2 regions of the Pandoraea apista genome follow, and region 2 is predicted to be linked to the other one. Evidence: riboswitches for the same ligand, from Rfam matches in the RefSeq annotation. Region 2 holds a riboswitch; the other holds the start of a gene.

Region 1 (3,412 bases), 950 kb from region 2:
TTCCGACTCCACGTCGAGTGCACTGGTGGCTTCGTCGAGGAACAGATAGTCGGGCTTTTGGAGCAGGGCGCGTGCGGCCGCGAGGCGTTGTTGTTCTCCGCCGGAGAGCCGTCTCGCCCAGTGGGAGACTGTTTGCAACTCGTCCGCGTATTGTCCGAGATTGACGGCCGCCAGCGCCGCACGGCACTCGTCGTCGCTGAACGTGTCGGGCGACGAGGGGAACGCCAGTGCGGCCTTCAATGTGTCGATGGGCAGATAGCTTTGTTGCGAGAGGAACAGCACGCGGGCGTTGGCGGGAACGTCGATGCGACCGCTGCCGAACGGCCACAGGCCGGCGAGCGCGCGCAGCATGGTGCTCTTGCCGCAGCCCGAGCGGCCGCGAATGAGCCAGCGCGAGCCCGGCGCGAACGCAAACGATCCGGCCACCGCGAGCGGTGTGCCGTTGGGAAGCGCGAGATGCAGATCGGTCGCCGCGTAACCGGGAGATGCTGCGTTGCCCCCCGTCACGACGGAGATCGCGCTCGCGTCGGATGGCGAAGGGGGGGCGTCGATCACCCGCGTGAATTCGCGCAGACGATTGATCGTCGCCTTCCAGTCGGCCAGTGTTGCGAAGCTGTTCACGAACCAGGAGAAGCCGTCGCTCACCTGCCCGAAGGCGTCGATGATCCGCATGAGCACGCCGAGGGTGAATGCGCCCGCGAAGTAGCGGGGCGCTGCCGCCATGATCGGGAAGACGATGGCGATCTGCGCGTAAATCGAGTTCGCGAATATCAGGCGCTTCGTCACGACCATGATCTGCCACCAGTTGTCGCGCACCGCGCCGAACGCCGACTTCAGGCGCGAGAGTTCGGCGCCTTCGCCACGATAAAGCGCGACCTGTTCGGCCGACTCGCGCAAACGCACCAGCAGAAAACGGAAATCGGCTTCCACTTGTTGCTGCCGATAGCTCAGCCCCACGAGCGGACGGCCGACCTTGAAGATGAAATACGAGCCCACGAGGGCATAGAGCGCCGCGACCCAGACCATGTAGCCGGGAATCGTGATGTTCATGCCGCCAAGCAAGAACGACACCGCACCCGAGATCGTCCAGAGAATCGTGATGAAGGAGAACAGCGAGACGAGCGTGGTGAGCAAATCGAGCGATAGCGCGAGCGACGAACTCACGAGCGTGCGAATGTCTTCCGAAATACGTTGGTCGGGGTTGTCGGCGAGATGGTCGCGTTCGATACGGTAGTACGCCTGACGGGTGAACCACTTCGACAGGTTCATATTCGTCACCCATTGCCGCCAGCGGATTTCGAGCATCTGACGGAAGTAGGTGCGGAACGTGGCAATGATGATGAAGCTGAAGGCGAGGACCGCGAATTCGGCGAGCGACGACTTGAACACTGGCCAGTTGCGCTTGTCGAGGGCGTCGTAAAAGCTGGCGTTCCATGCGTTCAGGCGCACGTTGATGAACACGACCGCCAGATTCAGCGCCACGACGAGGGCGAGCAGCCGGCGTCCCTCCCAACGCTTCTCCGACACCCAGTACGGCCGGATCAATTGCCAGGCCGTGGGGTGCTTCGGCGGTTTGGGCGCGGGCGTGGCGACAGGGCTGCCGGTCGGCGGCGCTTCGGGAGGTTGGGAAGACATCGGCGTGTGAACCATGATCGTCTGGCGGCAATGCCGCAGTGGGGCAACGTGTTATGGGGGACGACGGCTCATTTGACCTCAGTTCCCAATGCTGCGTTGCACGAATTGGGCTCCGAAACTCGGGTTACGTCGAATTCCAGTTTACGTGCCGTTACAAGCGCCCGGAGATTCGTCAAAAAACGAGACGCAACGGACGTGCAATCGGCCGGGAGCCCAGCTTGCACGGGCGTCGGCATCTATGTTGTAATGGCTGCGGGCGAAACAGGGGTGCTCCGTGTCGGACGCGGGTGATGACCATGCGTAACGGCGTCACGGGGCTGAGAGAGACCCTTTGCACCCGACCCGGGTAATACCGGCGTGGGAAGTTTCCGACTACTCCAGTGGGGGTAAGGTGTCCAACACCGTTTCGTCCTTTTGCTTTCATGAGGAAAGGACCCCATGCGCTGCCTTCCACAGATTCCTTCGTTTTCCCCTGAGTGCCTGCGCGCCGTGATGGCTTGCGCGGCGGTGCGCGTATGAGCGCCTCGACTTCCCGTGCCACTTCCCGTCCTGACGTTGCCGTGCTCGGCGGCGGACTGTCCGGCCGTCTGCTCGCATGGCAACTGATTCGCACCGGTGTGCGCGTGGCGCTGTACGAGCGGGGCGATGCCGACGGTTCGTCTGCCGCTGGCTGGGTGGCGGCCGCCATGCTCGCGCCACTGGCCGAGGCCGCTGTGGCTGAGCCGAGCATCGTGGAGATGGGCGCGGCGGGTCTCGAGCGCTGGCCGTCGTTGATCGACGGGCTGCCCGAGCACGTTTTCTTCCAACGCAACGGCACGCTGGTCGTGTGGCACAACCCCGACCGCGCCGAGGCCGTGATGTTCGATCGCCGCATGCGCGCGAAAGCGCCACCGGAGTTGCTGCGCGGCGGGGTCGAGCGGGTGACGGGCGCGCAGTTGGGCGAGGTCGAACCCGCACTCGCCGGGCGATTTCAGGAAGGCTGGCTGCTGCCGAACGAGGGGCAGCTCGACAACCGCCAACTGCTGCGTGCGCTGGCGGCCGGCCTCGAGAAAGCGGGGGCGGAACTGCATTGGCATACCGAGATCGCGGAAGGCGCCTACCCCGACGCGGGTCTTGTCATCGATTGCCGCGGGCTGGGCGCACGCGGGGTGCTCGCGCGCCTGCGGGGCGTGCGTGGCGAGGTCGTGCGCATTCACGCGCCGGGTATCGGATTGCGGCGGCCGGTGCGGTTGCTGCATCCGCGCTATCCGATCTATATCGCCCCCAAGGAAAACGACCTTTATGTGATCGGCGCGACCGAACTCGAGTCAGAAGACATGTCGCCGATGACTGTGCGCTCGGCGCTCGAATTGCTCTCGGCGGCTTATTCGCTGAACCCGGCGTTCGGCGAGGCACGCATCATCGAGTTGAACGTCAACTGCCGCCCCGCGCTGCCCGACCATCTGCCGCGTGTGCAGTGGGACGGTGCGCGGCTGCTGCGGGTGAACGGCTTGTACCGGCACGGCTATCTGCTCGCGCCGGCAGTCACGGGAGAGGCTTGCGCGTTGGCGCAGGCATTGATGCAATCGACGGGCGCTTCACCGAATGCGTTCGACTGGGAGACGTGGCGAGCGAGCCGGCCGTGGCCGGACCTGTTCCGTCAGGCATGAGAGGGAGCTGTACGCGATGGACATTCATATCAATCAACAGACGCTGAGTGTGGCCGAGACGGCAACGCTGGCCGAGGCACTCGCCGCTTACGGCGCGCAGCCGCCGTTTGCGGCGGCGATCAACGGGC
Region 2 (3,412 bases):
GTTTGGGGTTCGCCCATCGGGCCATCATCACGCCACCATCGAGCCACGCGAGGCATTGCGCATGTCCGACAACCCTATCCCGCCCGCGCTTGCGGCGCTGCATCTGAGCGATGCTGCGCACGCTACGGGCGTGCCGACCTATCGGGCGTTGTACGAGCGAATCCGCGAGGGCATTCTCTCCGGCAAGCTCGCGCCGTCCAGCCGGCTGCCGTCGACGCGCGCGCTCGCGAGCGAACTGGGCGTGGCGCGAGGTACGGTCGAAGCCGCCTACGAACGACTGGTCGCGGAAGGCTTCGTGATCGGACACGGCGCCGCCGGGAGCCGCGTCAATCCGCAGTTGGCAGGCACGCGCCTCAAGGCCGCCGCGCGAGCGGTCGCCGGCAGCGCGGGGCGTTCCGAGCTGGGCCGGGACGAAACGTCCCGGTCCTCGCAAGTGCTTGTGCGAGACTTGCCGGATAACCCCAGCAGCATTCCGCTCAACGCGTTCGGCATGCCGCTCCCGCTGCAAAACGGCATGCCCGCCCTCGACGAATTCCCGCGCAAATTGTGGGCACGGCTCGCGGCGCGCCATGCGAGGCATCTTTCCCCCGACGGACTGCATTACCAAAACGCCATCGGCTGGGCCCCGTTGCGTGAAGCCATTGCCGGCTATCTGGCGATCTCGCGCGGTATCCACTGCGACCCCGGACAAATCATCGTCACGGCGGGCTATCAGGGGGCGCTCGCCTTGATCGCCCGCGTGCTGCTGCGCCCGGGCGACCTTGTGTGGTGCGAAGATCCGGGCTATTTCCGCGCGCAAGCCGGGCTTCGGATGACCGGCGCCACGCTAGTGCCGGTGCCTGTGGACCAAGACGGACTCGACGTCGCCGCAGGCGAGCGGGCCGCCCCTGATGCACGGCTCGCGGTGGTAACGCCATCGCACCAGTCGCCGTTATCCGTCACGCTGCCGCTGGCGCGCCGTCTCGCCTTGCTGGCGTGGGCGCAGGCGCACGACGGCTGGATCGTCGAGGACGACTATGACAGCGAATTCCGCTACACCGGTGCGCCGTTGCCCGCGCTCAAGAGTCTGGATGGCGGGGAACGGGTGCTTTACGCCGGGTCGTTCAGCAAAGTGCTGTTTCCTGGCCTGCGTCTCGGCTATCTGGTGGTCCCTCCCGCGCTGTGCGATGCGTTCGTCGCCAACGTTTCGCTTACCTCCCCCGCACAGGGGTGGATCGAACAAGCCACCATCACCGACTTCATCACTCAGGGCCATTTCAGCCGCCATATCAAACGCATGCGTCAGCTTTACGGCGAGCGTCGCGCAGCGCTTGCGCAAGCACTGCGCCAACACCTGCCGGAACGCATGGAACTCGCGCAGCAGGCTGGCGGCATGCATCTGCTCGGCTGGATTGAGGCGCATCGCCAGGATCGCGCGCTGTGCCGCACGGCCGTCGGTCACGGCTTGGCGCCGGGCGCGCTATCGTTCTTCAGCGTTGCCCGCCCATTGCCACCTGCGCTCGTGATGAGCTTCACCAACGTGCCCGAAACGCTTGCAGACGATGTTGCCCAACGCCTCGCCCGCGTGTTCGACGACGATGACAAAACCCTCGCCGCCCGGTGACGATGGCGTCTCACATACGGTTTTCATCGACCTTTTCATGTCGCATCGCACCATCATCCGTTCACGTTTTTCGGGACACATCGTGCTTGTGTTTGGCGGGCATGTCGGTGTATCGTTGCCGCAAAGCTAGCGCAGGGGTCCTGCAACGTGAGTTGTGGGTGAGAAATACCCTTAGAACCTGATCTGGATAATGCCAGCGCAGGGAGCGTAGAAGTTCCTCGCCCCCGTTCATGCTCCTGAGCCGCTTTGCGCCGAATTTATCGGCGTCAACACGTGCCCCGCCAGGAGACATTGCATGAACGCCAATCCGAAGTTCCTCTCAGCCAACGCGCGCGTGGACGAAGCCGCGATCGCACCGCTGCCGAATTCCCGAAAGATCTACGTCACCGGCTCGCGCCCCGACATCCGTGTTCCGATGCGTGAAATCTCGCAATCCGACACGCCGACGAGCTTTGGCGGCGAGAAGAACCCGCCGATCTACGTCTACGACACGTCCGGTCCGTACACCGACCCCGACGCCCGCATCGACATCCGTTCCGGCCTGCCCGCCCTGCGCGCCGGCTGGATCGAAGAACGCGGCGACACCGAAGCGCTGCCGGGCCTGACCTCGACCTTCGGCCGCGAGCGCGCCGCCGACACCGCCACTGCCGATCTGCGCTTTCCGGGCCTGCATCGCACGCCGCGCCGCGCCAAGGCCGGCAAGAACGTGACGCAAATGCACTACGCGCGTCAGGGCATCATCACGCCCGAGATGGAATACATCGCGATTCGCGAAAACCTGCGCCGTCAGGAATACATCGAAAGCGTGCGCAATGCTGGCCCGCAGGGCGAGCGTCTGGCCAAGCTGCTCTCGCGCCAGCACCCCGGTCAGCACTTCGGTGCCAGCATTCCCGCCGAGATCACGCCGGAATTCGTGCGCAGCGAAATCGCGCGCGGCCGCGCCATCATCCCGAACAACATCAACCACCCGGAATCGGAGCCGATGATCATCGGCCGCAACTTCCTCGTGAAGATCAACGCGAACATCGGCAACTCGGCCGTGACGTCGTCGATCGGCGAAGAAGTCGACAAGATGACGTGGGCGATCCGCTGGGGCGGCGACACGGTGATGGATCTCTCGACCGGCAAGCATATTCACGAGACGCGCGAGTGGATTCTGCGCAACAGCCCGGTGCCCATCGGCACGGTGCCGATCTATCAGGCGCTCGAAAAGGTGAACGGCAAGGCCGAAGAACTGACGTGGGAAATGTTCCGCGACACGCTCATCGAACAAGCCGAGCAAGGCGTGGATTACTTCACGATTCACGCCGGCGTGCGCCTCGCCTACGTGCCGATGACGGCCAACCGCATGACCGGCATTGTGAGCCGCGGCGGCTCGATCATGGCCAAGTGGTGCCTCGCCCATCACAAGGAAAGCTTCCTGTACACGCACTTCGAAGAGATCTGCGAAATTATGAAGGCGTATGACGTCGCGTTCTCCCTTGGCGACGGTCTGCGCCCAGGATCGATCTACGACGCCAACGACGAAGCGCAACTCTCCGAGCTGAAGACGCTGGGCGAACTCACGCAAGTCGCCTGGAAGCACGACGTGCAGGTCATGATCGAAGGCCCGGGCCATGTGCCGATGCAGCTCATCAAGGAGAACATGGATCTCCAGTTGGAGTACTGCGACGAAGCCCCGTTCTATACGCTCGGGCCGCTCACGACGGACATCGCCCCCGGCTACGACCACATCACGTCGGGCATCGGTGCGGCAACCATCGGCTGGTACGGCACGGCCATGCTGTGCTACGTCACGCCGAAGGAGCA

What was found. Region 2 has a riboswitch for thiamine pyrophosphate ahead of thiC (phosphomethylpyrimidine synthase ThiC). Riboswitches for the same ligand answer to the same signal wherever they lie in the genome.
Region 1: linked by a shared signal. The riboswitch ahead of AT395_RS01860 (FAD-dependent oxidoreductase) and the one ahead of thiC (phosphomethylpyrimidine synthase ThiC) in region 2 are both predicted to bind thiamine pyrophosphate.

Annotation. Positions count from the first base shown of each region.
Region 1 covers NZ_CP013481.2:410,431-413,842, forward strand. Annotated here, with positions in the region: gene AT395_RS01855 (ABC transporter ATP-binding protein/permease) at 1-1,635, opposite strand, end outside; TPP riboswitch at 1,889-2,016, shown strand; gene AT395_RS01860 (FAD-dependent oxidoreductase) at 2,151-3,284, shown strand; gene thiS (sulfur carrier protein ThiS) at 3,301-3,412, shown strand, end outside.
Region 2 covers NZ_CP013481.2:1,364,597-1,368,008, reverse strand. Annotated here, with positions in the region: gene pdxR (MocR-like pyridoxine biosynthesis transcription factor PdxR) at 62-1,603, shown strand; TPP riboswitch at 1,727-1,825, shown strand; gene thiC (phosphomethylpyrimidine synthase ThiC) at 1,899-3,412, shown strand, end outside.